2 linked regions of the Pontibacter liquoris genome follow. The protein of the gene in region 2 interacts with the protein of the main gene of each other region in a pairwise test. Links are inferred from orthologs where the notes say so. Each region holds a gene or a part of one and is shown on either strand. Other genes may lie near its edges.

Region 1 (15,957 bases), 2.1 Mb from region 2 along the record:
CGCCAGAAACTGCTCGAGAAACTGACCGTGGAAGACATCAAGCCTTCATCGCGCAAGTACCCTTACATTGCCTTTAAACCGGAGCGTGAAGCTGGTAACCAGCTCCTCAACGTAGAGAACCTGACCAAAGCTATCGATGGCCAGACGATCTTCAGCGATGTTACTTTTATGGTGGACAAGGGCGACAAAATTGCCATCCTGGGCCGAAACGATATAGCGGCTTCTACCTTCTTTAAAGTAATTGCCGGCGAGCTGGCACCTGATAGTGGCGAGTATAAGTGGGGTACCACCATCACGTCTGCTTTCTTTCCGAAAGACAACGAGGAGTTTTTTGATACCGATCTGAACCTGGTGGATTGGCTGCGCCAGTACTCCACCGAAAAAGACGAAAGCTTTATCCGCGGCTTCCTGGGGCGTATGCTTTTCTCGGGCGAAGAGTCGCTGAAGAAAGCCAATGTGTTGTCGGGTGGTGAGAAAGTACGCTGCATGTTTTCGCGTATGATGCTGCAGTCCGGCAACGTGCTCTTATTCGACGAGCCGACCAACCACCTGGACCTGGAGTCGATCACAGCCCTGAACAATGCGCTGCGCGATTTTGACGGCACCATTCTGTTCTCGTCTCATGACCTTCAGTTTGTAGATACCATTGCCAACCGCATTATCGAGTTGACACCGAACGGCATTATAGACAAGCGCATGAGCTACGAAGCGTATCTTTCGGACGAGTCGATAAAGGAGCTGCGCAAGAAAATGTACGCTACTGCTGTTGTTTAACGTTACCAGTGGCAACTACCGCTAAGAGCTAAACCTGATGAAGAAAAATCTGCGCCTTATAGAATGTATGGCCGCCTGGCTCCTGCTGCTGCTTCTGGTAAGCCAGCAAGCTGCTGCCCAGACCCCTGATTCTGTGAACCGTAAACCGTCATTGCCTACCGGCCCGCCTGTTCCTACCGAGCAGCCCCGGCCGCAGCAAAGACCTACGGTACGCCCACCCGTAGCGCAGCCCCCGGTAATGACACCACAGGCACGGAAGCAGGAAGACGAGCAGGAAAAGCTGGCTCCGATCGATCGTTTATACTATGGCGGCAGCTTTGGCCTGCAGTTTGGCAGTTATACCAACATCTCGCTGCTGCCCATACTTGGCTATAAGGTCACCAACCGGTTTAGTGTCGGCACAGGCGTTGTCTATCATTTTATCCGGAGTGGCGGCATGAGCCTGAACAATTACGGCGGGCGCGCTTTTACACAGGTAGAACTCTTTGATATCGGCGACGGTGCGCTGCTGGCGCACGCCGAGCTGGAGGCAATCAGTACCGAGTCCTTATACTTTGATCAGCAGGGGTATTATACCCAGCGCAAAATGCTGGCGCTGCCCATGGCCGGCATCGGTTACCGGCAGCGCATCAGCGACAAAGCCTCGTTTGACCTGCTGCTGCTCTACAACGTGAACGACGACCCGGCTAACCCTTACAGTAACCCGGTAATCCGCGCCGGTTTTAATATTCCTTTCCGTAAATAAGGACTTTACCTAAATAAAAAGAGCCGCCACAATTTTGTGGCGGCTCTTTTTATTTATTATCCTTCTTGTTTAGTTATCCTAAACCACTAGCCCCGGATAAGCCGGAGGAGTACTATGATCACGGCAATTACAAGCAGAATGTGGATCAGACCACCAACGGCATCCGGGAAACCCAGAAAGCCTATTAGCCAGAAAATTACCAGTATGGCTGCAATGATATACAATAGATTTCCCATAGTTGTGTATGTTATAAGTGTCTTAATGATTGTTTCTCATGTTTACTAACGAGGAATTGTGCCAGAAGTTAGGCTCCTCGTATCAAGCGCAGTACTACGGCAATTACTGCCAGTACAAGAAGTATATGGATAATACCACCTACAGCATCCGGGAAGCCCAGGAAACCGATTAACCAGAAGATTACCAATACAACCGCTATTACATAAAGTAAATTTCCCATAATTTTAGTTTTTAGCTTTTAGTTTAGTTTACTTCTGCCCCCTTTGCTTTCTGTCGAAACACCGGCTAAGCTTTTCAGCCGTGGGGCAAAAGGTATTTGTATTTTTTTATTTTAAGCTTTTACGCAGCTATATTCTAAAGGATTTATATTTAAGTATTTTTTTGTGTAAGCTTTCCTATAAAAGCTAAATTCCGGATTTTGCACCCTTTTATAAACACATATTACATCCCTGATAGCCAACTATTTCAGCCACTTCGCTTAAGCAGAAAATATTTTTTCATACTCTTATCGTTATAAAGGGCCGCTCACATTTAAAAAGAAGTGGTTTACGCCAGCAAAACGTGCTTTAAATAGAAGTCTTCCAAGAGCCTTTCGCAGGTACAGGTCTGTTCGGGTTTTTCTGCTAGTTTTGTATACGTTTATCACTCACACGATCGATCCATATGAAAAAAATAGCAGTTATCGGTTCCGGCACCATGGGTAACGGCATTGCGCACGCCTTTGCACAAAATGGTTTTCCTGTTTCATTAATTGACATCTCGGAAGAAGCGCTTCAGAAAGCCCTTGGCACGATTGCCAAAAACCTGGACCGCATTGTAGCCAAAGGAAACTTAACCGAAGAGCAGAAAGCACACACGCTACGCAACATCACCACCTACACCTCGCTGCAGGAAGGCGTGCAGGAAGCAGACCTGGTGGTGGAAGCTGCCACCGAGAACGTAGACCTCAAGCTTAAGATATTCCGTGACCTGAGCACCTTTGCCAAACCGGAAGCCATACTTGCCTCCAATACCTCCTCTATCTCTATTACCAAGATCGCCTCGGTTACCGAACGCCCTGCGAACGTAATCGGCATGCACTTTATGAACCCGGTGCCAGTGATGAAGCTGGTGGAAGTGATCCGCGGATACTCCACCTCAGATGAGGTGACCCGCCAGGTAGTAGAAATAACCGAACTGCTGGGCAAGATTCCGGCCGAAGCGAACGATTACCCGGGCTTTGTCGCGAACCGTATCCTGATGCCGATGATCAACGAAGCGATCTACAGCCTGTTTGAAGGCGTAGCTGGCGTGGAGGAGATCGACACCATTATGAAACTGGGTATGGCCCACCCAATGGGACCGCTGCAGCTGGCCGATTTTATTGGCCTTGATGTCTGCCTGTCTATCCTGAATGTGCTGCACGAGGGATTTGGAAATCCGAAGTATGCGCCGTGCCCGCTGCTGGTTAATATGGTACAGGCCGGCCACAAGGGTGTTAAATCCGGCCAGGGCTTTTATACCTGGACGCATGGCTCCAAAGAGCTCATCGTAGCAGACCGGTTTAAGAAGAAGTAAGTTATTGTTAAATTGTTAATGATTTAACCCTTTCAGGAATCATAATAAACTAAAAGCCGCTGCAAGTATACTTGCAGCGGCTTTTAGTTTTAAAAATCGCGATTCTGGCGCCAGTATTTACTTGTGCCGTTTGGTAGTGTGAGTCTCCGGACTCACATATATTATCTATATTATAACAGCTTTCTCAACACGCAAGTTTGGAGACTTGCCCACTTAAAAGGCACTAGTTAATTCTGGCGTCAGCTTGCATAAACGCAATAGGTATACTTGCCTTCCTATCACCCATTATACTTTAAACAAAAGGCCTCTACCGGAATACCAGCAGAGGCCTTTTGACTCTTATCTATACTTTACGAGCAACGGAAAACGAATATTGCACCCCTTACACCGCTACGGCATGATCGCGCAGCACATCGTTTAACGATGTTTTCAGATCGGTGCTCTCCTTGCGCTGGCCGATAATCAGGGCGCAGGGCACCTGGAAATCGCCGGCAGGGAAATGCTTGGTATACGAACCTGGGATCACCACCGAACGAGGCGGCACATACCCGCGGTACTCTTTAGGCTCGCTGCCCGTTACATCTATAATTTTAGAGCTACCGGTAATGGTCACACCTGCTCCGATCACCGCTTCTTTGCCCACACGGCATCCTTCCACCAGTATACTTCTGGAACCGATAAAAGCCCCGTCTTCAATGATTACGGGCGCTGCCTGCACAGGCTCCAGCACGCCGCCAAGGCCCACGCCGCCGCTCAGGTGCACATTCTTGCCTACCTGTGCGCAGCTTCCAACGGTTGCCCAAGTGTCCACCATAGTGCCGGAATCCACATATGCGCCGATGTTTACATAAGACGGCATCATCACCACGCCGTTTGCCAGGAACGCTCCGTAGCGCGCAATGGCATGCGGCACCACGCGTACGCCCAGGCCGGCATAATTGCGCTTCAGCGCGATCTTGTCATGAAACTCAAAAGGACCTACCTCGATGGTCTGCATGGCCTGGATCGGAAAGTAGAGCAGCACCGCTTTCTTTACCCATTCATTTACCTGCCATTCTTCACCCACAGGTTCTGCCACGCGCAGCACTCCTTTGTCCAGTTCATCTACCACGGTGCGGATCGCCTCCACCGTGATTTTATCCTGCAGCAGGGCCCGGTTCTCCCAGGCCGCTTCTATTACTTCTCTTAATGCCATGTCTGATTCGTTGCTAACAATTAAAGCATAAAAGTATTAAATTTAACCGATGCCTGAAAAGAGAATCCTGATTGCTTCGCTGTTAAAACCTGTAAACGATACCCGCATGTATGAGAAGCTGGGCCGCTCGCTGGCCATGCTGCCCGATGTGCAGGTACATATCTGCGGGTTTGAGGCGGCTCTGCCTGCCGATGCGCCAGCGAACATGTCCTTCCACCCGATCTTTCATTTCAGGCGCTTAAGTATAAAACGGGCCAGCGCGCAAGTGCTTTATTACCGGCTACTTTGCCACCTCAAACCCCAGGTAATTATAGTATGTACGCACGAGTTGCTGTTATCTAGTTTATACTTTAAGAAAAAGCACGGGTGCCGGCTGGTGTATGATGTGCGTGAAAATTATGCCCTGAACCTGACGGCGCAACACAATTATAATGCAGGCCTCAAACACCTGCTCGCCCTAGGAGTCCGGAAGATAGAAAAAGCGGCCGCCACAAGTATAAGCCACTACCTGGTGGCTGAACAGAGTTACCTGCAGGAGCTGCCTTTTCTGACACGCAACACCACGCTGGTACAAAACAAGTATAAACCCGGCGCCAGCTATACGATGCCCGTTACCCCTGTAGCTCTGCCCGCCGGACCGTTGCAACTGCTTTATTCCGGTACCATTGCCGAACTATACGGGGTATTCGAGGCGATCACGTTTGCCGAAGCGGTACACCAGCTGCGGCCGGGTTCCACCCTTACTATAATAGGGTATAGCGCGCGCGCCGAAACCTGGCACCAGGTAAAAAAACTTGCCGAAGGCCGGCCCTACATTCGCCTGGTGGGGGGCGATAAACTGGTGCCCCACCCCTCTATTGTGCAGCAGATCCAGCAAAGCGACCTGGGCCTGCTCCCCTATCAGCCGAATGCCAGCACGTTTCGCTGCATCCCCACCAAACTCTATGAATATGTAGCGCATGCGCTGCCGGTTGTGGTACAGGCAAATCCGCTCTGGCAACCAATTGTGGCCCGGCATGCGGCTGGCGTAAGTATTGACTTCAGGACCTGCGATGTGGCGGCGCTGTTGCAGCAGCTCCGGCAGCAGCAATTTTATACAACGGGAGTGCCGGCCGAGGCGTTTTGGAAAGAGGAAGAACAGAAGCTGTTGGTAGCCATTACCCCGTTGCTGGAGCATGAAAAGATTAAAACTTCCTAAATTTATTTTTAGACGAATCTAAATTTATTTTATAACCGTATATTTGTACGCAAATCTCTTATACTATGCGAAATTCAAAAATTGCCGGTGTTGGCCACTATGTTCCGGAAAGGGTTGTGACCAACAAAGACCTGGAGAAGATCATGGATACGTCTGATGAGTGGATCAGGGAGAGAACCGGGATTGTGGAGCGCCGCTACTTTGTAGAGGGTGTTGATACGACCTCTAACATGGGCGCAGAGGCTGCCCGCAGGGCGCTGAAAATGGCCGGACTGGAACCAGCAGACCTGGACATGATCGTATTTGCGACCTTAAGCCCGGACTATGTATTTCCGGGATCCGGAGTGCTGTTGCAGCGCGAACTGGGCATCAAGGAAATCCCAGCGCTAGATGTGCGCAACCAATGCTCGGGCTTTGTGTATGCCCTATCGGTAGCCGACCAGTTCATCAAAACCGGCATGTATAACAATGTGCTGGTGGTAGGTTCTGAGATCCACTCCAGCGGCCTGGACTTCTCGACACGGGGCCGCGGCGTTTCGGTAATCTTTGGCGACGGTGCCGGCGCGGCAGTGCTCACCCCTTCCGATAGCAACGAACAGGGCATACTTTCCACCCACCTGCACGCCGACGGCGAATTTGCTGAAGAACTGGCGACCATCGACCCGGGCAGCAATAAGAAAAACCGCCTCACCCACGAGATGATCGACGAAGGCACCATTTACCCCTATATGAACGGCAACACCGTGTTTAAGCACGCGGTTACGCGCTTCCCGGAGGTGATCACAGAAGCCCTGCAGAAAAACAACTATCAGCCCTCCGACATTGATATGCTGATCCCGCACCAGGCTAACCTGCGCATCACGTCCTATATACAGCAGAAAATGCAGCTGCCGATGGAAAAAGTGTTCAGCAACATTCACAAGTATGGCAACACCACGGCAGCCTCCATTCCCATCGCCCTGAGCGAAGCAGTGTTGGAAGGACGCATCAAGGAAGGTGACCTGGTGTGCCTGGCCGCTTTTGGCAGCGGGTTTACCTGGGCCTCAGCCCTCATCCGGTGGTAGTTTTAATTAACTGAGTTTTGAATCACTGAATAACTGAACCTTGTATCAATGATGGAGTGAAGGGGCGGAGTTTATATTTACTGTCATCCCATTCAATGATTCAAAATTCAGTTATTCAAAATTTAAAAAAGCGTGCATAGCTTCACCGAGGAAAACTATATCAAAGCCATCTACAAGCTGTCGGGCGGTGGCGAACAGGGCGTGAGTACCAACGCGCTGGCTGATGCGCTGGCGACCAAAGCAGCTTCGGTAACCGATATGCTGCGCCGGCTGAGCGCCAAGAACCTGGTGCACTACATCAAATACCGGGGTGTCACGCTCACGGAAGCGGGCGAGGCAGTGGCGCTGCAGATCATCCGCAAGCACCGGCTTTGGGAAGTGTTTTTGGTAGAGAAGCTCCACTTTAGCTGGGACGAGGTGCACGAGGTGGCCGAAGAACTGGAGCACGTGCGCTCCGAACTGCTCATCCAGCGCATGGATGCGTTTCTGGGGCATCCCAAGTATGACCCGCACGGCGATCCGATTCCATCGGAAGATGGGAAGATGAAGCCGAAAAAGCAGAAGCTGCTAGCCGACATGGAAGTAGCGGAAGCCGGGGTGGTAGTGGGCGTAAACGATTCGCAGCCCCTTTTTCTGCAACACCTCGACAGGATGGGTATTTCGCTGGGGAGCCGGATCGAAGTAGCGGATCGCATACCCTATGACAACTCCCTGGAGATCCGGCTGGAAGGCAGTAAAACCCTGCACCTCTCCTACGAGATCACAAAAAACATCTACCTGTCGGCCTGAGGCAGCACAGGAAATCAGGCAAGCAAGTATACTTTATACAACCCATGGAAACCAAGTTAACGCAGGAGCCTTTATCAGGTAAGTCTTTAGGCGAGGTTCACTCTTCTATTGATACAACGAGCCAGACAGGCTTCTGGAAAAAGCTGTTTTCTTTTCTGGGGCCGGCCTACCTGGTAAGCGTGGGGTATATGGACCCAGGCAACTGGGCGACCGACATTGCCGGGGGCAGCCAGTTTGGGTATAAGCTGTTGTGGGTGTTGCTCATGTCAAACCTGATGGCCATTCTGCTGCAAAGCCTGAGTGCCCGCCTGGGTGTGGTGCGCGGCAAAGACCTGGCGCAGGCTTCCCGCGAGGCTTACCCCAGCTACATCAATATCCCGCTCTACATTCTGGCTGAAATTGCGATTGCCGCCTGCGACCTGGCCGAAGTGCTGGGCATGGCCATTGGTTTGCAGCTGCTGTTTGGCTTGCCGTTGATCTGGGGCGTCAGCCTGACAGTGCTGGACACTTTCCTGCTGCTTTTCCTCATCAACAAGGGCATGCGCAAAATGGAAGCGTTTATACTGGTGCTAGTTACCATTATAGGCGGCGCCTTTGTGCTGGAAATGTTTTTTGCCAAGCCCGATGTAGGCGAACTGGTGCAGGGCTTTATTCCTTCCATCCCGAACAGCGACGCCCTCTACATTGCCATCGGTATAATCGGCGCTACTGTAATGCCGCATAACCTATACCTGCATTCCTCGCTGGTGCAAACGCGCAAGATCGAGCGCAGCAGCGACGGCATCCGCAAAGCGATCCGTTTCAACAACATCGACTCGGCTGTTGCTCTGAACCTGGCCCTGTTTGTGAACGCAGCCATCCTGATACTGGCGGCGGCCGCTTTCTACAAAAACGGCATGTACACCGTTTCCGAGATCAAAGATGCCCACAAGTTCCTGGCGCCATTGCTGGGCAGCGAGTGGGCGCCGGTGCTGTTTGCCGTGGCCCTTATCGCGGCCGGCCAGAGCTCCACGCTTACCGGCACGCTAGCGGGTCAGATCGTGATGGAAGGTTATTTGAACCTGCGCATCCAGCCCTGGCTCCGGCGTATGATCACCCGTTTGCTGGCAGTGGTGCCTGCCCTGTTTGTGATCATCTATTTTGGCGAAGATGCCACCGGCGAGCTGCTAGTGCTAAGCCAGGTTATACTTAGTTTGCAACTGGGCTTTGCTGTTATTCCGCTCATCCATTTTGTAAGCCATAAACAGCAGATGGGGGAATTTGCCGCCGGCAAGTGGGCAAAAACCGGCGCCTGGCTTTCCGCTTCCATTATCGTGGTATTAAACGCAAACCTTGTCTACGAAGAGCTCACCGGCTGGCTACATACTTCACAGCACGCTTTGCTCATCGGGTTTGCGGTGGTTCCTGTGGTGATGGCCTGTGCCCTGTTGCTGCTCTATATTACGTTCCAGCCTTTCGTCCGGAAAGTGCGGGAACATCATACACCAGCCCCGCATTTTCAGCCGGTAAGCTACCAGCAGCCACTTGCCAGGCCCGTTTACTCCAAAATAGCCATCACACTCGATTTTACAAAAGCCGACAAGCAGGTCATCAACAATGCCCTGGCCATCGGCACGCCTGCCGCCGATTACCTGCTCATACACATTGTGGAAACGGCCGGCGCCCTGGTTATGGGTCCTGAAATCGACGATTATGAAACAGACTCGGACCGGCTCAACCTGGAGCGCTATGTGCAGGATCTCCGCAGCAAAGGTTACCACGTCACATACCAGTTGGGCTTTGGCAATCCTAAAAAGGTTATCCCCAAAATAGTCAAGCGCTACGAGGCCGAACTGCTGGTAATGGGCTCGCACGGCCATAAAATGATGAAAGACCTGATCCTGGGAACCACGATCGAAGCGGTGCGCCATGCCGTTAACATACCTGTACTCATCATCTGACAGCCCTCGTAGAAATAAGTATAAGGAATTGCTTGCTTCCTGCACAGGTTTGCCGGAGTCTATACTTCCTTTCAAAATCCTTCCAGAACAATCATAGAAGATTGGAATAAACAAGCGTCTCGCTGGATTTATACGCTAGTATGGGAGCGGAATTTTAATTGTGCCGGTTGATGTTTACCTTACAGTTGAAAACCGGAAGATTATACTTCTGAAAGCGCCACAAGATATGCTTAAAACGCCCCTGATCGGAACAGCCGCTGCCCTTACCCTGCTGGCTTCCGTCTACAAAGTAAATGAAACTGCCGCGGCAAACTTGCCGGGCACGGAGCTGGCTCAACCAAGTATAAAAGCGGAGCCCATCCACTGGCTTACGATCGAAGAAGCGGCAGCGCGGCAAAAAAAGGAGCCTCGCAAAATGATGATCGACGTGTATACCGACTGGTGTGGCTGGTGTAAGAAGATGGATAAGACCACATTTGCCGACCCGGAGCTGGCTGCCTATGTGAACGCCCATTACTATGCCATTAAATTGGATGCAGAAGGCAAGGACCCGATCACCCTGGATGGCCATACTTTTAAGTATAATCCTGAATACCGCTCGCATGAACTGGCAATAGCCCTACTGAACGGGCAAATGAGCTACCCGTCCACAGTTTACCTGGACGAGGAAATGAAAATGCTCTCGCCGGTCCCCGGCTACCTGGATGCACCTGCTTTCATGAAGATTCTCCGTTATTTTGGCGGCAATCACCATAAAACCATGACGTGGCAAGAGTATGAGAAGAAGTAGTGATGAGATTGCTTACCTCTGCTCCCTATAGTTAGGCAGCATCTTGTCTGGCAGCATTTAAGGCTGCGCAGTAAAAAGGCACTTCTATTTACGCCCTTTCGGACTTCTCAGTCCGAAAGTCACCCGCTGGGGATTTCTTAATCCCCGTTATTGTGGTTACCGTAGATTAGGAAATCCGGACTAGCCTACTAGTGAAGTATAGGCGCAATAGATTCTATGTAGTTGCAAAAAGCGTCACTCCCTTTCACAAAGATCCTTTCAGAATGACAACATCAAGCAGAAAAGGAAGGCACCGCAGGCGAGGCGAAACCCCAGCAAAGCGCTTAAAAATTGAAGTATAGTTTAGCACTACATCCCAGCATTTAACCAACTTTATTCCGCACTATACACATGCCAATCGCATACTGGCTATCACAGGTAACCACCACCTTAACACTGCACTCAAACAGGCGGTAGAAAACGTATAAAGCCAAAGTATAGTGAACTCAGGACCGACGAGAAAAAGACATATACAACGTAAAAACCAGCCAGGCTCAACGTATAAACAACAATACTGGTCCATGCAAAACGTCACTACTCACGAAAGCTTCACCGAGAAGTGTCCTGCCAAGGTATCCGAAAGCCATTACCTTCTAATCCTCCTGAACTTATCGTAACTTTGCATCTGCCTTAAGAATAAGAAACGATTAGTTTGATACATACCCTCACCACCACCGATACCATTGTAGCCGTTGCCACTGCGGCGGGTACGGGTGCTATTGCTGTCATCCGCTTGTCCGGACCTAAGGCCATCAGCATTACCAATGCCGTTTTTAAAGGCAAAGACCTGGCCGGGCAGCCCAGCCATACCATCCATTTCGGTACTATCCGCGATGGGGAAAAGGTGCTGGACGAAGTGCTGGTGTCGCTGTTTGTGGCGCCCCACTCCTATACCAAAGAAAACGTAGTGGAGATCTCCTGCCACGGCTCCGATTTCATTGTGCAGCAGATTGTAAAGCTGTTGCTCAGCAAAGGAGGGCGCCTGGCCAATGCCGGAGAGTTCACCAAACGCGCTTTCCTGAACGGGCAGTTCGACCTGGCGCAGGCCGAGGCGGTAGCCGACCTGATCGCTTCCGATTCTGCTCTCTCGCATGAGGTAGCCATGAAGCAGATGCGCGGCGGTTTTTCGCAAGAGATCAAGCGCCTGCGGGGCGAGTTGGTGCATTTTGCCTCCATGATTGAGCTTGAACTGGACTTTGGCGAAGAAGACGTAGAGTTTGCCGACCGCGAACAGCTGCGGGCGCTCATCAACAACATTCAAAGCATCATCCGCGAACTTTTAAAATCATTTGAACTAGGCAACGTCATCAAGAACGGCGTGCCGACCGTGATCGTGGGCAAGCCGAATGCCGGAAAATCCACCCTGCTCAACCAACTACTGAACGAAGAAAAAGCCATCGTGTCGGATGTGCCGGGTACTACCCGCGATTTTATTGAGGACGAGATTAACATTGGCGGCATCACATTCCGTTTTATTGATACGGCCGGGCTGCGCGAAACCACAGATAAAGTGGAAGCCATTGGTGTGGAGCGCACCATGCAAAAGCTCAGCCAGTCGTCGCTCATCATCTACCTCTTCGATATAACCGAAGAAACAGCCGAAGAGGTGCAGGCAGAGCTGGACCGGCTGAACCCAGACAAGCGCCCTATACTTGCTGTGGCCAATAAAATGGACCAGGCCTCGCCGGAGAAACTGGCTGCGCTACAACAAAGTATAACCGGCGTGCTGCCGATCTCTGCTGCCCAGGGAGCAAACCTGGACGAGCTGAAGCAGGCCCTGGTAGACAAAGTAACACTGGGTAAACTCAACACCCAGCAGCAGACCATCGTGACCAACCTGCGCCACGTCGATAGCCTGAATAAGACCTATGCGGCGCTGGATGATGTACTCAATGGCCTGGCTCTCGGCATCAGCAACGACCTGGTAGCCGCTGATATTCGTCGTGCACTGTATAGTTTGGGTGAGATTACAGGCGAGATCACGACGGATGATCTGCTCGATAATATTTTCACGAAGTTCTGCATTGGAAAGTAACCAGCCATACTTCTAACAAACACTAAAAAAGCCGGCGCATAATTGTTTGCCGGCTTTTTTATTTCTCCGCTTTCGGGTTATGCAAATATCTACTTTATTGCATATAATTGCGGCTCACTTTGTTCATCAGCTAAAATCAAGCAAACGCAGGTTATTCAAGCTGTTCCGGACAATAAAATAGGAGACTACTATTCAAACTATATTACTTTCAACCTTCAACTTCTTTTATGAGAAAACTTTTACTTCTATGCTTGTTCGGACTTGGTTGCTTTTACGAGGCTGATGCTCAGCAAGCGGCTATTTTAACAAATGATTCGACAACCCAGGAAAGCGTTGCCCCTTACAAACCTGTTCGGTTGTTGTTAAGCGGTTCTTTTGAGTTTGGTGGCGACGAAGTGGCGAAAGTATACTTCACGAATGGGGATGACCAATCGGTAAAAGCAGGACAGGGTGTTTCTGCAGCCGTAGGAGCTGAATTCCGGTTCCGGAAAGTAGAAAACCTACTATTACGCGCTACCGTTGGCTACAAATACGTAACCACGCAGGCTGATAACGTGCACATCAGACTCACCCGGATACCGCTTCATTTTACAGCTAACTGCATGGCCACGGACAAGATCAGGCTGGGAGCCGGCATTGTGACCCACCAGGCGATCAAATTCAACGCAGATGGCATTGGCGAAAACCTCACCTTTAAAGCCGCGGCCGGTCCTGTTTTTGAAGTTGCTTACAGCGGCATAGGCTTGTCGTATACCATCATGAAGTACCAGGATAATGCGCATACTTCCTACGCTGCCAACGCCATTGGGGTAACCTTCAGTGGTGTCTTGCCCCGCATTACCCAAACCAAAACAAGCAAATAAGTACGATTTGTCTTCTCATATCCTTATGGGAAATAGCTTATAGAAGCTGCACTTCCTTTTTGTAAAAGCCCGTCATGCCGCCCTGCATGATGGGCTTTTTTCATGATTCAGCTATTCTCTTATTAAAGGTAGGTACCTGGAAGCACGCTGAACGGGTGCATCGTATATAATGTCATGGTAGTAGAACCCTTCAGGCAGGAGCTATACTTTAAGTGCATGCTGCTTGAAACTACCATCCTAAACAAACGACTTTAGTTGCCTTTCGCCTGGTAAGTATAAGTATCCTTTGCATGCCAGCTTTACGCAGCTACTTCCATGTTTCTGTTCCCTCCCTTCTTATTTCGACGCACTCCTGTGCAAATTCCAGTGCGTATAAATGCGTAGCTGCGCGCTATATACCAGTATTTACATGTAATTAAACGGTATATCCCATTTCTTCAGAAGCTGGTAACAGGCCAACCCCGTATAGGGAGCAAACGCAACGTATAGTGTGGAATTGAAGGGATTATTATACTGATTGATTGAAGGCTGGGAAGCGGACGTGCTGGAATGGGTGCTTTGCATGGCCCTTCCCTTTCTTTCACACATGAAGCTGCATACCAACCTGCCGTGAGGGCAGAAAAATAAAAACAGGAGCTGGCTATACGGCCAGCTCAAACAAATATATGATAGAACTCGAAGAGTTGGCCGCCAGGCTCAGTAACAGCAACCTGCTGCTTTTAAAAGAAAACAATACCTACTTAGAGTGTCAGTTTGTAACAGGAGGCCTTGTTTGCCATGTAGTACCCGTCAGGAACAAAATTCTTGCCCAGGCCCTGCAGCAAAAGAGCATACGCGGCATCATAGAGGGCACCCATTACCTCAGCTTCCAAAATAACTTCAGCAGTTTCTGCTTACATGTCAGAGCCCGGGTACTTTATGCAGAATTAAGGGCCAGCACGGCCGAATACCAGCTGAGCTACCCGCAACTTGCCGTAGCATAATGCCTGATGGGATAATGGCAGGTACCACCTGTTATGCAGCATCCCCGCCGTTGCTTTTCTTCTTTCCGGCTTCAACTTGCCTGATTTCCTCTTCACATACAATCGCAAAATATGCTGCCGAATCAGCAGCAGGGTGCCGTAAGGATAAGTATGTTTATAGAATTCCCTTTTACTTTAACACTTACACAAGCCATGGGCTGCAGGCACAGGTTTATCGTTAGAAACAGGGCAAATACTGTATATTAGCACGTACTTTTAACTGTAAAGCCCCATGATTCTCTTTGAGAATAGTATCATCAAGCTCGATTATACGCCTGCTACCGACATTCTGGCTGTCGGGTATCCGGATCTGCACGGCTTTCTGCTTCCTGAGATCAAGCACAACATTGATATCCTGATCGATACTGTCAAGAATTATGATGTAAAGAAGGTGCTGCTCGATGCATCCCATACGGTTATGTCGGTGGGTATGGAAGAAAGCAGGGAAGTAACCATTTACCTGGCCCAGGGCTTTTCCAGAACCCGCGTCGAGAAGATCGCCCGTCTCCAGTCGCTGAACGAGACCATTGAAATGCGGGCAAAAGCAACAATGCAACATCTGGCCGAAATACAGCTGCTCCCCTTTCAGTTGCAAAATTTTTCGGTGAAAGCCGACGCGTTAGCCTGGTTACAGCATTAACCCGATAGCACCTATACCTGCCGGCACATACTTTTTCGTTATGTACCCTTTAAGCTGGTTTTTACCTGAAAAATCTGGTATAAAAAGCAGCCTTTCTGTTGAAGACCGAACGTAGCTAAACCCGTTATTTGCGGCATTCGCTTAGCTAAGGCAAACGCGCCTAAAACAAAACACGGTTTATACTTACTAAACTAAGTATAAATTACTTCCGTATACAAAATCCATAAAACTTTTTAACGGATTGAAGAGGAGGAAACGTGCAGTTTGATATAGATAAGTTTTTTGACCGGTTACAGGAACAGGGGCTTTCAAAGCGGGAAGCCAGCCAGGCGGTTTTCAAGGAAATAAAAGATGCGGAAAACCAGAAGATCGCTTTTTTAGACCAAGCCAGTGAGAACCCTGATTATTATAAATTGATAAGCAATCACATCGATAGCTATATTATTTACCTGAAGGTATTACATAACCGCATTGCGCCACACGAACAGGAAATGCCGGAAGTGCAGCCTTACGATACCTCGAAAGCAGTAGCCTACCACACCATGAACCTGCTCATGCAACTCGAGCAGTTAGAGCGATCAAGGTTCACCAAAGTATACAATGCATCCCGTAAAAACAGGCCGGGCGCAGCCTGATGGCAGCCCTAACATTTAAGAACTAAATTGCAGACATTCTATGGCGCAAGCATCCGCTTGTGCCTAGTCCGTTCTTGTGCCAGGCTCTTTTAACAATAAGAGTCCGAAGTACAGAAGCAATGCAGGCACAAGCGGACGCTTGCGCCAGTAGATGTCTAGAAGTGCCAGTTGGCTGCTACCCATGCTCAGAGGTTAACGCCAGCATACTTATAGGTATACCTTAAATACTATTTGTCCCTTACTGTTGCTTCCGGAAAGTACTGACCGGGAACAGGCGGTGATCGTCCAGCATCAGCACATAAGGCGAGCCGTTCCAGTGAATGACAGGCACCATCTCCGGGGGCTGTGCAGGTTGGTGTATGGGAATGGCTACCAAGGCATTGCCGATATAAGTGATATCCTCCAGGCCAAGCCGGTCCGCCACATAGGAGACA
Region 2 (15,782 bases):
CCGAAGGCGTAGGCGACGACAGCGAGATCATCCGCAACGAAGGAGGCGGCGCGGTATTTAACCTGCAACAGGAGGGGAGCGTGGCGCAGGCTTTAGACAAGATCCTGTTGATCCTACAAAACCCCGGTCACCGGCAGGAAATCCCCTTGCTGACGCGCAAGTACAGGTCGCCGGAGCGGATACGGGAAGCCTATGCGTACTTCTTCGGGCATTTAAGCACTACAAGGCAAGTATGAACGTGCTGTTTGTGGTTCCCTACCCTGTAAACCAGGCCGCATCCCAGCGGTTCCGGGTAGAGCAGTGGCTGCCCGCATTACAGGCGCAGGGAATAAACTACCGGCTGGCCCCTTTCTGGCGTAAAAAAGAATGGGAGGTGCTGTACCAGCCGGGGCACACGCTGCACAAAGTATGGGGATTTGGCTTGGGCATGCTGCGGCGGCTTTGGCTCCTAGGGCAACTTGCTGGCTATGATTATGTTTTTGTGCACCGCGAGGCCACGCCGCTGGGATCGCCCTGGTTTGAATGGGTCGTGACCTACATTTTCCGGAAAAAGCTGCTATATGATTTCGACGATGCCATCTGGCTGCCTAACACCACAGATGGAAACAAAGCCATTGCAAAGTATAAGCACCCTCAGAAAGTAGCGGCTATCTGCCGCTGGAGCTATAAAGTGAGCTGCGGCAACCATTTCCTGCAGGCGTATGCCCAACGGTATAATCGGGCAGCCGTTTACCTGCCCACCTGCCTCGATGCTGCAAAATATCAGCTGTCAGCCAATCGGCAGCACGCGCCGCGGGTGGTCATTGGCTGGACGGGCTCGCATTCTACCCTGCCCTACCTTGCCCTGATAACGCCCGTTCTGCAGCAACTGGAGCAAAAGTATGATTTCACTTTTCTGGTGATAGCGGATCAGATACCGGCTTTGCCGTTACGCTCGCTCACGTTTTTGCCCTGGCGGGAAGAAACAGAGCTGGAAGATCTGCGGCAAATAGACATCGGGTTAATGCCCCTTCCGGACAATGAATGGGCTAGAGGAAAGTGTGCGTTCAAAGCCTTGCAGTATATGGCGCTGGGCATTCCGGCGGTAGTTTCGGCCGTAGGTGCTAACCTGGTGGCTGTGCCCGATGTGGAAGCAGGCTATACTTGTCGCACGCCCGAAGAATGGTATGCGCATCTGGAGCAACTCCTGTTACAACCCGAGCGCCGGCTCCGGATGGGGCAAAAAGGGCAGGCGTGGGTAGCGCAGCACTACTCCCTGCTGGCGCACCGCGAGGCTTTCCTGCAGCTGTTTACTTAAGCTTCTTGTGCTTTTTGAGAAAACTGCGCGCTTCTTTAAAAGGGGCGGATTTTTTATCGTTTGCGCTGGCGTTGAGCACGACAGTATAATAGCGTTTGGCCAGCAGCAAGTCTTTTTGCTGTTCGGCAATGCGGGCCAGGTTCAAGTAGGAGTTTACAAAGTAGCCGGAATCACGCTCGTTGGTCATCTCGGCATACATAATGGCGTTCTGGTAGTACTGTTTCGCCTTATCCAGGTCCCTATACTTGTTCTGGTTAATGTAAGCTAAAATATAGGACGCATAGCGCCCGCTCACCGGTTCATAGCCGGGCATGTTCTGCTCCAGTTTGCTAAGAATGTCCAGCGACACGCGCTCAGCCATGGTAAAATGCCCCTGCACAAACAAAAGGCGGGCATAAAACCGTTCGAAGTAGGCATTATCGGGGTATTTGAGGGCCATCGACTGTGCTACTCCCAAGGCCTCATTCATGTTGTTTTCTTCGTTGGCATAGATCTTCATCAAAAAGACCTTGGCCTCGGTGCCGGTATAAAAACCGCTGTTGGCCACGTAGCGCAGCTGTTTCAGGCCAAGCCGCTTGTCACCATCCGGAAAGAAAAGCAGCACCGGGCGCAGCATCGGGTAAGTATCATGGATCCAGACGGCATAGTAATTGAACAGCGCCTCGCCAAAGAGGAACTCCGGGCTCAGGCCGTTGCCGGCTTTGGCTTTCTCCATAAACTCCAGGGAGTGCTTGCTGGCTACCGTTGCTTTGCGCCAGTTGCTGCGCTCAGAATGGAGCCGTGCCTCAAAGCCGTAAGCCGCCGCCAGGAAAAAGGCAGCCTCTACATTCTGCTCGTTCTGATCATACATCTTTTCCGCTTTCTGTATGGTGGTGTCCATGTAAGCAAAGAAAGGCGCATCATACTTCAGCGTCTGGATATTGGTCGGGAGGATCTTCCACCACTGGCTCAGGCCCATAAGGAAGTAGGGCAGCGGATGATCGGGGTAGCGGCGGCGCAGCGAGCGGAACTGTTTTTCGGCCCGCTCAAACTTGAAGTTATACATGTTGTCAACAGCACCTTCCAGTTCATACTGGATGTCTTTGTTCAACAGCAGCATGCCTTTTACCCGCGCGACATCCGGAATTACTTCGATCGACTCGAAAGTAACGTTGCGCATGGCGGTGGTGTCGGACTGCTGGGCGGTTGCCAGGGCCGGTAATACAAAGGAGAAGAAAAGAAATAATAACTTCTTCATGTAAGATAAGACTATTCGATGCTTTAGATTGCTGCAGACCTGTGATGCGCCTGAAGTTCTAAAAGTACAACAATATTATTAAATTTGGATTCCCTAAAAAGAAAATACCTATGAGATTACTTGAGGAACTCTGCCGGATACAAGCCCCATCTGGCAACGAAAAAAGCCTTTCAGAATATCTGTTGAACTATATTGAAGCGCAGAAAGTTCATTGGCGCACCGAACCGAAGGTGCTCTCCGGCGAGCAGTTTCAGGACTGCATCCTGTTGGTGTTCGGCAAGCCAAGGAGTGCAATTTTTGCGCACATGGATTCCATCGGTTTTACGGTACGCTATGGCAACGAGCTGGTGCAGATTGGCGGGCCAAGTATAAAATCGGGTTATAAACTGGTAGGCGAAGATGCTCAGGGTAAAATTGAATGCACCCTGCAGTATGACGAAGAAGCGCACGCTTTGACCTATGCTTACGAGCGGGAAATTGAACGCGGCACGGAGCTGGTTTTTAAATGCAACTTCCGCGAAACCGATGATACGGTGCAGTCCTGCTACATGGATAACCGGTTGGGCGTGTGGAGTGCGTTGCAGGTAGCTGAAACGCTGGAAAACGGCATTATTGCTTTCAGCAGCTGGGAGGAGCATGGCGGCGGCTCGGTAGCTTACCTGGCGCGCTACATTTACGAACATTACGGTGTGCGGCAGGCCCTGATCTCGGACATTACCTGGGTAACCGAAGGGGTGAAGGCCGGGCAGGGCGTGGCCATTTCGATGCGCGACAGCCTGATCCCACGCCGGGCGTATGTGCAGAAGATCATCGGGATTGCCAAAGCCTCCGGCATACCCTACCAGCTGGAAGTGGAAGGAGCCGGCGGCAGCGACGCCAAAGAGCTGCAGTACAGCGCCTATCCCTGGGACTGGTGCTTTGTAGGTGCCCCGGAAGATAACGTGCACACACCCGACGAGATCGTCCACAAAAAAGATATTGAAAGTATGGTAGCCCTGTACCGGGAGCTGATGGCGAAACTATAAAGGGATTGGGGCCACAGCAGAGGCCTTGTTAAAAGTATAAACCACAGGCAAAGGCCGGCCCCCAGGGCTGGCCTTTTGCGTTTTTAGTTACACTAACAAGGGGCTGCAGGCGTACGTACAAAGCTTTTTCTGAATTAATGTTGTAACGCGTTTGCATTTAGCGGTATAGCTGCCCGGAATGTGGAAAAGCTTTGTCGGTATGTATTTGGAAAAGTCAATAAAGTCCCCTTTCTTTAATAGCAATACGCATATACTTTAACCTTTAAACCTACTGAATGGAACCTATTCTTTACGCAATTCCTGCCTTTGGACTGGCGGCGCTTCTCTACACCTGGATTCGCTCTGCCTGGGTAACAAAGCAGCCTGCCGGCAACGAGCGCATGAGCACCATTGCACGCCACATCGCTGACGGCGCAATGGCTTTCCTGAAGGCTGAATACAAAGTCTTAGCCATCTTTGCGGTGATCGCTTCACTCTTATTGTTTTACCTGGGCTCTACCGGCGAGAAGTCGAGCCCGCTTATTGTGGTAGCCTTTCTGATCGGGGCCTTTCTTTCTGCACTGGCAGGCTTCATCGGCATGCGGATTGCTACCAAGGCAAACGTGCGCACTGCTGAGGCAGCCCGCAGCAGCCTTTCCCGGGCACTGAACGTTTCGTTTGCAGGAGGTTCAGTGATGGGTATGGGCGTGGCAGGCCTGGCCGTGCTGGGACTAGGCTCCTTGTTTATCGCCTTTTACTATTATTTTGTGCAGCGCACCGGCGCCGATGTGAATGGCATTGAGATGGAGCGCGCCCTGGAAGTGCTCATGGGCTTCTCGCTGGGTGCTGAAAGTATTGCCTTGTTTGCCCGTGTGGGCGGCGGTATCTATACCAAAGCAGCCGACGTTGGCGCTGACCTGGTAGGCAAGGTAGAAGCCGGCATTCCGGAAGACGACCCGCGCAATCCGGCTACCATTGCCGATAACGTGGGCGACAACGTAGGCGACGTGGCAGGGATGGGCGCTGACCTTTTCGGCTCGTACGTGGCCACGATCCTGGCTACCATGGTTTTGGGCCGCGAGGTAGTGGTGCAGGACAACTTTGGCGGCATCTCGCCGGTTATACTTCCGATGATGATCGCGGGGCTGGGCATTATCTTCTCCCTGATCGGGATGTTGTTTGTGCGTGTAAAGGAAGGCGGCAACGTGCAGGCGGCCCTAAACCGCGGCAACTGGATCTCGGTAGCCCTCACCGCTGTTGTCACCTACTTCGTAATTCACTGGCTGCTGCCCGAAACCCTTACCCTCCGCAATTTTGAGTTTACTGCCAACGGCGTTTACCTAGCTGTGCTGGTAGGCCTTGCTGTGGGCTCGCTTATGAGTATCATCACCGAGCACTATACAGCTATGGGCAAAGGGCCGGTGAACTCTATTGTGCAGCAATCTTCTACGGGCCATGCTACCAACATCATTGCCGGTCTGGCAGTGGGTATGCACTCCACGGTGTTGCCTATTATTGTATTGGCAGCCGGCATTGTGCTCTCGTATGCCTCGGCAGGCTTGTATGGCGTGGCCATAGCCGCAGCAGGTATGATGGCCACCACGGCCATGCAGCTGGCCATTGATGCCTTCGGACCTATTGCTGATAATGCCGGCGGTATAGCTGAAATGAGCGAGTTGCCCAAAGAAGTACGCGGCCGCACGGATATTCTGGATGCTGTGGGCAACACCACGGCGGCTACCGGTAAGGGCTTTGCCATTGCCTCTGCTGCGCTTACCTCGCTGGCGCTTTTTGCCGCTTTTGTAGGCATTGCCGGCATCCCAAGTATAGATCTGTACAAAGCACCGGTGCTGGCTGGCCTGTTTATAGGAGCCATGATCCCGTTTGTTTTCTCGGCGCTGGCAATTGCAGCGGTAGGCCGGGCAGCTATGGCGATGGTGCATGAAGTGCGCCGCCAATTCCGGGAGATTCCCGGCATTATGGAAGGCACCGGAAAGCCCGAGTATGAAAAATGCGTGGCCATCTCTACCGAAGCCGCTATCCGCGAGATGCTGCTGCCGGGCGCTATTGCCCTGATCGTGCCGCTCATTATCGGGTTCGGCCTGAAAGGCGTGCTGCCGGATACTTCTTCGGCCGAGGTACTGGGCGGTCTGCTGGCCGGCGTAACTGTGTCGGGTGTGCTGATGGCCATGTTCCAGTCCAATGCCGGCGGCGCCTGGGATAACGCCAAGAAATCGTTTGAGCAGGGCGTGATGATCAACGGCGTGATGGAGTATAAAGGCTCCGAGCCGCACAAGGCCTCCGTAACAGGCGATACCGTGGGCGACCCGTTCAAGGATACCTCCGGGCCAAGTATGAACATTCTCATCAAGCTCATGTCAATCGTGTCGCTGGTTATTGCGCCTTACATTGCCCTGGACCAGGAGCCCGCCATTCCCGAAGCGCCGATCAAGATCAACAAGGAGCTGAACAAAATAAACCTGGATGCCACCCACGTGGCCCCATCTACTGCAAAAGCGGACGCCATGCCGCCGCATACCATTGTTTTAAAAGGCCTTGCAGCAAAGTAAGAGCAATAATAAGTGCCTGTAAGTATAAGCCCAACCATTGCGTTGGGCTTATTTTTTAATTTATACTTATCTTTGTCAGGCCACCAAAAGAACCGACCCATGAATCCCCGTACCATAACCCTGCATGATTGCAGTTTCAGCACATACATTTGCGAAGAAGAGATCATTGCACGCATCGTGATGCTGGCCGAGCAACTGGACCAGGCGTATGCCGGCAAAACGCCACTTTTCCTGGCTGTGCTCAATGGCTCCTTTATGTTTACCGCTGATCTGCTCAAGCGCATTTCCATTCCTTGCGAAGTTTCCTTTATCCGCCTGGCCTCTTACCAGGATATGCACAGCACGGGCAAGGTAAAAGAGATCCTGGGCCTGAACGAAGACATCAGCGGGCGCCATGTGATTGTGCTGGAAGACATTGTGGACACGGGCCATACGGTGCATGGCCTGCTCAAACAACTGGCAGACCGCGGCCCGGCTTCGGTGGAGGTGGCTACGCTGCTAATGAAGCCCGAGTGCCTGCAGCATGAGCTGGAGGTGAAATACGTGGCCAAAACGATTCCCAATGATTTTGTGGTAGGCTATGGCCTGGATTACAATGGCCTGGGCCGCAACCTGCGCGATATTTATAAAATCGTGTCGTAACCAACCAAAAACTGCGCGCGTTTGCAGGCTTTTAAATGGGAAGCGGGTTAGCAGCCGTTCGAAAATTTGAAAAAGCACATTAATTTTATACGTACATTTGCCTTTTATTTCTAGCTATAAGATATGCTCAACATCGTTTTGTTTGGTCCTCCGGGAGCCGGTAAAGGAACTCAGAGTCAGAAGCTGATTGATAAATACAACCTTATCCACTTGTCTACCGGCGATTTGCTTCGTTCCGAAATTGCTGCAGGCACCGCCCTGGGCCTGGAAGCTAAAAATTTGATGGACAGCGGCCTGCTGGTACCCGACGAAGTGGTGATCGGCATGATTGAGAACAAAGTGAAAGAGCATCGGCAGGCTGCCGGCTTTATTTTCGATGGCTTTCCGCGCACCGTGCCGCAGGCGCAGGGTCTGGACAAGCTGTTGCAGGAGCACGGTACCGCCATTTCCTGCATGATTGCCCTGCGGGTAGACGACGAGGAGCTAACCAAGCGCCTGCTGCTGCGTGGCAAAACATCCGGCCGCCCCGACGACCAGAACGAAGAACTGATCCGCAAGCGTGTGCAGGAGTATAACACCAAAACCGCCCCTGTAGCCGATTACTATGCAGGCCAGGGCAAATTCTGTACGGTAGAGGGTATTGGCGAGATCGAGGAGATCTTTAACAACCTTTGCCAGCAGATCGATGGCCTGAAAGCAAAGCAGGAAGGGAAGTAGCAAGAGACATTTAGGCCCCCATAATTTGGCATCATCCAACTTTATTGATTACGTAAAAATCTGCTCGCGCTCCGGTCACGGTGGTGCGGGATCGGCACACCTGCACCGCGATAAACTGACGGCCAAAGGTGGACCCGACGGCGGCGACGGCGGCCGTGGCGGACATATTATCCTGCGTGGCAATTCCCAGCTATGGACGCTGCTGCACCTGCAGTTCCGCAAGCATATTATTGCCGAAAACGGCCATAACGGCGGGCCCAGCCACTCGTTTGGCGCCCAGGGCAAAGACGAGGTGCTGGAAGTACCGCTGGGCACGATTGCCCGCAACGATGAGACCGGCGAGGTCATGTGCGAGATCACCGAACACGGCCAGGAAATTATCCTGACGCCTGGCGGCCGCGGTGGCCTGGGCAATGCCCATTTTAAATCGCCTACCAACCAGACCCCACGCCATGCCCAGCCCGGCGAGCCCGGCCGCGAGGAGTGGGTGATCCTGGAACTTAAGTTACTGGCCGATGTGGGACTGGTGGGCTTTCCGAATGCCGGTAAATCCACGCTGCTTTCGGTTGTATCGGCTGCTAAGCCTAAAATTGCCAATTACGCCTTTACCACGCTGGCCCCTAATCTGGGTGTAGTGGCTTATCGCGACTACAAGTCATTTGTGATGGCGGATATTCCGGGGATCATTGAAGGGGCATCCGAAGGCAAAGGACTGGGATTACGCTTCCTGCGCCACATTGAACGGAACTCCATGCTGTTATTTATGGTTTCCTGTGAGAGTGCCGACATTGCCAAAGAATACGAGGTGCTGCTGAACGAGCTGGAAACCTTTAACCCGGAACTTCTGGACAAAAAGCGCCTCCTGGCTGTCACCAAAGCCGATATGCTGGATGAGGAGCTGGAAGAAGAAATGCGGCAAACGCTGCCCGAAGGTTTACCAACCGTCTTTATATCGAGCATTACAGGCAAGAACATTATGACGTTAAAAGACATGATCTGGGAGGCACTCAATAGCTAGCGCAACCACCTCGTGTGATTTATACATGATCGGTAGAAGCTGCAAAGTTGTCTACCGATTTTTTTTAAGCGCTTGCGGCTTTAATTTTGAATAATTGAATTTTGAATCATTGAATTTTGAATCATTGAATAAAATACTGGCTACCAAGGTGAGGTTTTGTGTGCATATCATCTCATTATTCAGTCATTCATTTACTCAGTCATTCAGAATTAAAAGTGCCAACTTGACACGAAGGGCGGTTTGGCAAACTAATTGACAAGACAATACAGACTTATTAACCTAATATTTTTGAGGCATTATGTCAGATAAAGATAGCAAGAACAACCAGGCGCAGGAAGAAATTCAGGAAAATGCTGCCAATGCTGCCACCCCGCAAGAGGAGCAGACACTGAACCAGCAGGAGGAAACGGATGAAACCGAAGCGACTCCTACCGATACTGCAGCAGCTGAGCTGGCAGAAATGAAAGACAAATACATCCGCCTGATGGCTGAGTTCGAGAACTTCAGACGCCGCACGGCTAAAGAGCGCATCGACCTGTCGAAGACGGCTACGCAGGAGCTGATGGGCGACCTGTTGCCGGTGCTGGACGATATGGAACGGGCCAGGCAGGCGCTCGGCTCTACCAAAGAGGTGGACGTGCTGGCGCAGGGGCTGGACCTTGTTTTCCATAAGCTGAAGCATGTAACGCAGCAGAAAGGCCTGAAGCCGATCGAAGTACAGGTTGGGGATAACTTCGACAGCGACCTGCAGGAAGCTGTAACACAAGCCCCGGCCCCATCTGATGACCTGAAAGGGAAGGTTATCGACATAATTGAAAAGGGATATACCTTGAACGATAAGGTGATCCGGTTTTCAAAAGTTATCATAGGAGCGTAAGCAATGGCTAAGAGAGATTATTACGAAGTTTTAGGAGTAAGCAAGAGTGCCAGCCAGGAAGAGATAAAGAAGGCTTACCGTAAACTAGCCATCAAGCACCACCCGGATAAGAACCCCGACGACCACACCGCAGAAGAAAAGTTTAAGGAAGCTGCGGAGGCCTACGAGGTGCTGAGTGATCAGCAGAAGCGCCAGCGTTACGACCAGTTCGGCCACCAGGGTATGAACGGCGGCTTTGGCGGCGGTGGCATGAACATGGAGGATATTTTCTCGCAGTTCGGCGATATTTTCGGGGGCGGCGGAAGCCCTTTTGAAAGTTTCTTTGGCGGCTCCCGCGGGGGTGGCGGACGCCGTGTGCGCAAGGGCAGCAACCTGCGCATCAAGCTGAAGCTTAACCTGGAAGAAATTGCCAATGGTGTTGAGAAAAAAATAAAAGTAAAGCGCTATGTGGCGTGTAGTACCTGCGGGGGCAACGGCGCCAAGAACGGCACCGATATGCAGACCTGCGGGCAGTGCCAGGGTTCGGGCCAGGTGCGCCAGGTGGTAAACACCATGCTGGGCCAGATGGTGTCTACAGCGACTTGCCCTACCTGTAACGGCGAAGGCCGTATTGTGACGCACAACTGTAACGTGTGCCATGGTACAGGCCGCGAGCAGCAGGAAGAGGTGATCTCGATCAATGTGCCGGCTGGCGTAATGGATGGCATGCAACTGTCTATGAGCGGCAAAGGCAACGTGCCCGAGCGCGGCGGCGTGCCGGGCGATCTGCTGATCCAGATCGAGGAAGAGGCGCACCCTACCCTGAAGCGCGACGGGAACAACGTGATCTTCGACCAGTACATCAGTTTTGTGGATGCGGCGTTGGGAGCGGAGATCGAAGTGCCGACTATTTCGGGCAAAGTAAAGATCAGTATCAAACCAGGCACGCAAAGCGGCGAGATCTTCAGGCTGCGCGGCAAAGGTATAAAAGACATCAATGGCTACGACAGAGGCGACCAGCTGATCCACATCAATGTATGGACGCCAAAATCACTCAGCAGCGACGAACGAGCCATGCTCGAGGCGTTGCGGGAGTCAGGCAACTTTGCGCCCCAGCCAGGTAAAAACGACAAAGGCTTCTTCGAGAAAGTGAAAGATTACTTTCAGTAAGCCGCGATTTACTAACGGATAGAACAAAAGCCGCCCTCCTGCAAAGGAAGAGGCGGCTTTTTTATTCGGCAGCGCTGCCGGGGCTTTCATCCTCTGAAAACTAGGCTTCGTCGATAAAACATCTAACAATCCGAATATATTTGCCTGATGCGCAGGATAAAGCTATTTTTGATTGAACTTAAAGGAACCAGCATTGAGTATTCTTAAGATTAACGGCGTATCAAAGCAGTACGCCAACCACACCGCACTGGATGAGGTGAGTTTCGAGATTCCGGCGGGCTGCATTTTTGGCTTGCTGGGACCCAACGGCGCCGGCAAAACCTCGCTTATCCGCATCATCACCCAGATCACAGGCGCCGATTCGGGGGAGATATACTTTAAAGGAGAGCGCCTGCGGCCCGACCATATCAAGGAAATGGGCTATCTGCCCGAAGAGCGCGGCCTTTACAAGAAAATGAAGGTGGGGGAGCAGCTGCTATACCTGGCCCAACTCAAAGGCCTAAGCAAGAGCGACGCCACGGCCCGCATCAAAACCTGGATAGACCGTTTTGAAATACGGGAGTGGCTGGGCAAGCATATCGAAGACCTCTCGAAAGGCATGCAGCAGAAAGTGCAGTTCATTGCCACGGTGCTGCACGAGCCTTCGCTCATTATCCTGGATGAGCCTTTTTCCGGGTTCGATCCCATCAATGCCAACCTGATAAAGGACGAGATCCTGAACCTGCGCGAGCGGGGCGCCACCATTATTTTTTCGACGCACCGGATGGAGTCAGTGGAGGAGCTTTGCGACAATATCGCGCTCATTAACCGGTCGCGCAAGGTGCTGGACGGATCAGTGAAAGAGATCAAGAACGCTTACAAAACGGATACCTTCCAGGTGATCGGGAACGGGAACCTGCTGGTCACCTCGCCCGATTACCAGGTGCTGGAGCAACACGTAAACCATGGCATTTTCAGGGCCCACATAAAATTACTCAACGGCACCACTCCGAACGATTTGCTGCGCTACCTCATTGAGCGCGTGGAGGTACACTCGTTTGTGGAGCTGGTGCCAAGTATAAATGATATCTTCATCCGAAAAGTAAAAGAGCCGTCTCATGCATAAAATATGGTTAATTATTCAACGCGAGTACCTGACGCGGGTGCGCAAGAAAAGCTTTCTGATCATGAGCTTCCTGACGCCCCTGCTGCTGGCTGCGTTTATGGTGCTGCCCGGCCTGCTCATCTCCATGTCGGATAGTGCCGAAACGGTGATGCTGCTGGACGAGAGCGGTTTGTTTGCCGGAAAGCTCGAAAGCAAGGATGATCTGAAGATTGTGCCTCTTTCCGGCTCACTGGAGCAGGCGAAGGAAGTATATAAGGAAACTGACAATACGGCCCTGTTATACATCCCCAAGATCAGCATCGATAATCCTACGGGCATCAAAGTATTTGCCAAAAAGAATACCAGCCTGCAGACAAAAGTGCGGCTCGAAAATATGCTGGAGAAGGAAGTGGAAAACCAGCGCCTGATTGCCTCGGGCCTGGACCGTGAAGTGCTCCAGCACATGAAAGCGGATATTTCAGTAGCCTCGGTGAACCTGAGCGATGAAGGTGAGAAAGATAACAATGCCTTTGTCACGTCCGGGGCCGGCGTGGCAGGAGCGCTCATTATTTATTTCTTCATTTTTATGTATGGGGTGCAGATCATGCGCGGCGTGATCGAGGAGAAGACAAGCCGCATCGTTGAGATCATTATTTCGTCGGTAAAGCCTTTTCAGCTGATGATGGGCAAGATCATTGGTATTGCCGCCGTGGGGCTTACGCAGTTTCTGCTGTGGGTGGTGCTCTCGCTGGTGGTGGTCACGGGCGTAAAGGCGGTGTTCAATATTCAGCCGGCACCTACGCCCATGGAACAGCTTGCCTCGGGGCGTGCCGCAGCTACGGGCGAAGAAGTAAGTGACGAAGACGCAGCAAAAGAAAAAAGCCAGGCCTCGGAGATGGTAGCAGATACGCTGAATGCCGTTGGTAACCTGAACCTGCCGCTCATTATCGGGTGCTTCCTGTTCTACTTCCTGGGTGGTTACCTCTTGTATGGTTCCCTGTTCGGGGCCATTGGTGCTGCCGTAGACAACGAAACGGATACGCAGCAGTTCATGTTCCCGATCACCATCCCGCTGGTGCTGTCCTTTATTTTGTCGTACTCGCTGGTGCTAAAAAACCCGGATAGTGCGGTTTCGTTCTGGCTGTCTATCATTCCGTTTACCTCGCCTATTGTGATGATGGTGCGGGTGCCCTTTGGCGTGCCTGCCTGGGAGCTGCTGCTATCGATGGGGCTGCTGGTGCTCGGGTTTATTTTTACCACCTGGCTAGCTTCTCGTATTTACCGGGTCGGCATTTTAATGTATGGCAAAAAGATAAACTACAAAGAGCTTTCCAAGTGGCTTTTCTACCGAGTATAACCTAAAGCAATAGCATAAAAAAAACCGGTTCTGGAAAGGACCGGCTTTTTTATTGGTAATAGGCACAAGCCGGAACCTATACCTGTAAAGCAGCACAGCCCGGCCAATGGCCGGGCTGTGCTTATCTAAATAGAAAGAAGGTGCTTGTTTATTTAGGCGGAGAAGGAGCTGCCGCAACCGCATGTGCTGGTAGCCTGCGGGTTGTTGAACACAAAGCCACGCGCATTAAGCCCGTCCTGGAAATCTACCTGCATGCCTAACACATACATAGCGTGCTTTTTATCCATGATCAGTTCTACGCCTTCCAACGGAAATACTTCATCCGAGTCTTTTGGTTTGTCAAAGCCCAGCAAGTATGACATGCCCGAGCAGCCACCGCCCTGCACGCCCACGCGCAGGCCATATCCCTCTGGTACGTTCTTCTCCTGAATTATATTTTTAACTTCTGCTAAAGCTCTTTCTGTGAGTGTGATAGGAGCAGTCTTGGTTTCTGTTGCCATAGTATCTACTTTCATTATTTGTAGCCACAAACTTACGTAATTCTCAGGAATTATTCAGCGCAGCGTGTCTTTCTACATTAAAAACAGCCCCGGCGCGTAAATGATTCATGTATCCTAAATTAATTTTTCGCGATATTTATACTTTCAAACCCACTTCTATGGACCAATTCCTCCTGTTTATACTAGACCTGTTAAAGATCGTATTACCCGCCCTGATTGTGGCCGTGGCCATGTATTACCTGGTAACCAAGCACTACGAGCGCGATTATAAGGTGCGCCTGCTGGAGCTGCGCCAGAAAAATGCCGAAGTGGTGCTGCCCATCCGTTTGCAGGCTTACGAGCGGATCGTGTTGTTGCTCGAGCGCATCACGCCCAGTAACATGCTGCTGCGCGTTGGTAGCACCGGGCACACTGCGGCAGACTACCACCGCATGCTGCTCACCGAGATACGCAACGAGTTTAACCACAATATGTCGCAGCAGGTATACATGACCGAGCAAGCTTGGCAGCAGGTCAAACACGCCCGCGAAGATGTGGTGAGCCTCATCAACAAAACCTACCAGGAGTTGCCGGAAGGCGCCCGCGGCACGGACCTGGCCAAACGCATTCTGGAAACCGTGCTGGCTACCGAGCAGGACCCCACCGCCCGTGCCATTGGGTATGTGAAGCAGGAGATAGGCCAGGTGTTTTAGAAGTTACAAAGTTAGAAGGTTAGAGAGTTAGAAAGTTAAACCACTGGTTCTTTTACAATCCAAAAAGACTTCAAAAGAGGAGAATCGTATATCGGCCCGGTGCTCCGCAAGCAAAAGAAGAACTTACCGCAAGTAAATCACAAGTTCCCTTCTTACCTTCTCATTCTATACCTTTTTAACCTTCTAACTTTTTAAATTTCTAACTCTCTAACTTCCCAGCCTTATCCAAACAGCTCGTCGAGCTTATTTACCAGCTGTTGCATCTGTTCGGGGCTGTGTGCGGGGAAGTTGGCTATCCGGATCTGGTTTTCCTTGTAGTTGCCGTAGCCGCTGCCTACTGTGAGATCAAATGCAGCCAGCTGTTTGTTTACCTCCGAGGCAGGTACGGTGGTGTTTGCCACAATGGTGGTGGGAGAGCGGTGCTGTGGGTTTACAACGGCTGCTGAAAACGTTCTGTTCCGGTCCAGGTACGTATAAACCAGGGCCGCTTTCTCATCCGTTTCTTTCCGTATCGCTTCAATTCCTTTTTGATTCATATCCTCCAGCACCTGGGCCAGCAGATAGATACCCAGCACATTGGGGGTTTCGGCTGTCTGGTTTTCCCGTGACTTTTGGACCATGGCCGGCAACTGGTGGTAAGAGCCGATAGAGCAGCCACTGGAAAGTATAATGTCGGCTTTGGATACGCAACGGTCATTTACGAGCCACACGCCTAGTCCGGCCGGCAAGCCAAAGCATTTCTGCACCGAAAAGTATGCCGCATCAATTTTGGTGTAATCCAGCGCCGGATGTGGCAGCGAAGAAACAGCATCCACGAAGAGCAGCGTGCCAGGCGCTTTCTCCCGGAACAGGTTAATATCGGCCACGGGCATGCAGGCGCCGGAGCTGGTTTCGTTCTGAATAAGCGCCAGAAGCTCTGTATCGGCGGGCACCTGTATACTGTCCACGTCAAAGCCCTGGCCAAAGGGTACTTCATACTTCAGCGCATCCCGCCCTAATTCTATTGCCACTTCCCGGAATCGTTTCGAAAAAGAGCCGTTTACCAGGTGAAAGCTGCGTTGCTGCACGGTGTTCTGGATGGCCCGCTCCCATACTTCAGTAGCCGAGGAGAGGAACAGCACCTCATAATTATCCGGTAGCTGCAGCAGCTGCCGCAATCCGGTTACGGCCCGGGCATAAATATCCTTAAACTGCTGGCTGCGGTGCGAGATGCTGCCTATTTTCTGCTCCAGCGCCGTGTGCATGTGCTGCGGCACGGTAGGGTAGAGCTCCGAAGGGCCGGGTGTGAAGTATAGTTTCTGATTCATGATACGGTAATGTGCCGGAGCGCAATTAATAAAGAATACGGAATTTGATGGTATGGGGTACCTGTCGCATGTCGTTGACTACCTGCTTGTCGTAGGCTTTGTCGATGTCGGTGATCACATAGCCTACGCGTTCGTTTGTTTTCAGGTACTGGCCCAGGATGTTGACGTGATTATTGGCCAGCACCTGGTTGATGTTAGCCAATACACCCGGCACGTTGGCGTGGATGTGGATCAGGCGATGCGCGTTTTTGAGCTGGGGCAGCTGAATGTTCGGGAAGTTGACGCTCTGGTACGTGTTGCCCGAGTTGATGTAATCCATGATGCGGTTAGG

The links.
Region 1: the proteins of LWL52_RS01500 (region 2) and LWL52_RS10155 interact in binary tests that used the Escherichia coli proteins (3 or more experiments, as listed by UniProt). The link is inferred for Pontibacter liquoris from one-to-one orthologs.

The regions. Positions count from the first base shown.
Region 1 is NZ_JALEBG010000001.1:2,445,665-2,461,621, forward strand. The notes cover bases 7,157-10,051. They hold LWL52_RS10155 (Nramp family divalent metal transporter), read left to right. Parts: upstream 7,157-7,603; coding sequence 7,604-9,499; downstream 9,500-10,051. Other genes in these bases: LWL52_RS10150 (metal-dependent transcriptional regulator), read left to right, coding at 7,157-7,559; LWL52_RS10160 (thioredoxin family protein), read left to right, coding at 9,726-10,051. Outside these bases: LWL52_RS10110 (ABC-F family ATP-binding cassette domain-containing protein), read left to right, coding at 1-774; LWL52_RS10115 (hypothetical protein), read left to right, coding at 812-1,519; LWL52_RS10120 (lmo0937 family membrane protein), read right to left, coding at 1,606-1,755; LWL52_RS10125 (lmo0937 family membrane protein), read right to left, coding at 1,824-1,976; LWL52_RS10130 (3-hydroxyacyl-CoA dehydrogenase family protein), read left to right, coding at 2,420-3,313; LWL52_RS10135 (2,3,4,5-tetrahydropyridine-2,6-dicarboxylate N-succinyltransferase), read right to left, coding at 3,696-4,508; LWL52_RS10140 (glycosyltransferase family protein), read left to right, coding at 4,558-5,706; LWL52_RS10145 (3-oxoacyl-ACP synthase III family protein), read left to right, coding at 5,772-6,770; more of LWL52_RS10150, read left to right, coding at 6,903-7,156; more of LWL52_RS10160, read left to right, coding at 10,052-10,289; tRNA uridine-5-carboxymethylaminomethyl(34) synthesis GTPase MnmE, read left to right, coding at 10,975-12,363; LWL52_RS10170 (hypothetical protein), read left to right, coding at 12,591-13,226; LWL52_RS10175 (hypothetical protein), read left to right, coding at 13,892-14,209; LWL52_RS10180 (hypothetical protein), read left to right, coding at 14,481-14,888; LWL52_RS10185 (hypothetical protein), read left to right, coding at 15,146-15,523; LWL52_RS10190 (hypothetical protein), read right to left, coding at 15,762-15,957. UniProt on the Escherichia coli protein: H(+)-stimulated, divalent metal cation uptake system. Involved in manganese and iron uptake. Can also transport cadmium, cobalt, zinc and to a lesser extent nickel and copper. Involved in response to reactive oxygen.
Region 2 is NZ_JALEBG010000001.1:353,746-369,527, forward strand. The notes cover bases 7,853-10,572. They hold LWL52_RS01500 (nucleotide exchange factor GrpE), read left to right. Parts: upstream 7,853-8,783; coding sequence 8,784-9,362; downstream 9,363-10,572. Other genes in these bases: obgE (GTPase ObgE), read left to right, coding at 7,853-8,485; dnaJ (molecular chaperone DnaJ), read left to right, coding at 9,366-10,511. Also shown: LWL52_RS01460 (glycosyltransferase family 4 protein), read left to right, coding at 1-236; LWL52_RS01465 (glycosyltransferase family 4 protein), read left to right, coding at 233-1,297; LWL52_RS01470 (tol-pal system protein YbgF), read right to left, coding at 1,290-2,534; LWL52_RS01475 (M20/M25/M40 family metallo-hydrolase), read left to right, coding at 2,645-3,559; LWL52_RS01480 (sodium-translocating pyrophosphatase), read left to right, coding at 3,835-6,108; hpt (hypoxanthine phosphoribosyltransferase), read left to right, coding at 6,208-6,750; LWL52_RS01490 (adenylate kinase), read left to right, coding at 6,874-7,467; more of obgE, read left to right, coding at 7,493-7,852; LWL52_RS01510 (ABC transporter ATP-binding protein), read left to right, coding at 10,705-11,616; LWL52_RS01515 (ABC transporter permease), read left to right, coding at 11,609-12,952; LWL52_RS01520 (HesB/IscA family protein), read right to left, coding at 13,105-13,452; LWL52_RS01525 (DUF7935 family protein), read left to right, coding at 13,611-14,144; LWL52_RS01530 (aminotransferase class V-fold PLP-dependent enzyme), read right to left, coding at 14,366-15,451; serA (phosphoglycerate dehydrogenase), read right to left, coding at 15,477-15,782. UniProt on the Escherichia coli protein: Participates actively in the response to hyperosmotic and heat shock by preventing the aggregation of stress-denatured proteins, in association with DnaK and GrpE. It is the nucleotide exchange factor for DnaK and may function as a thermosensor.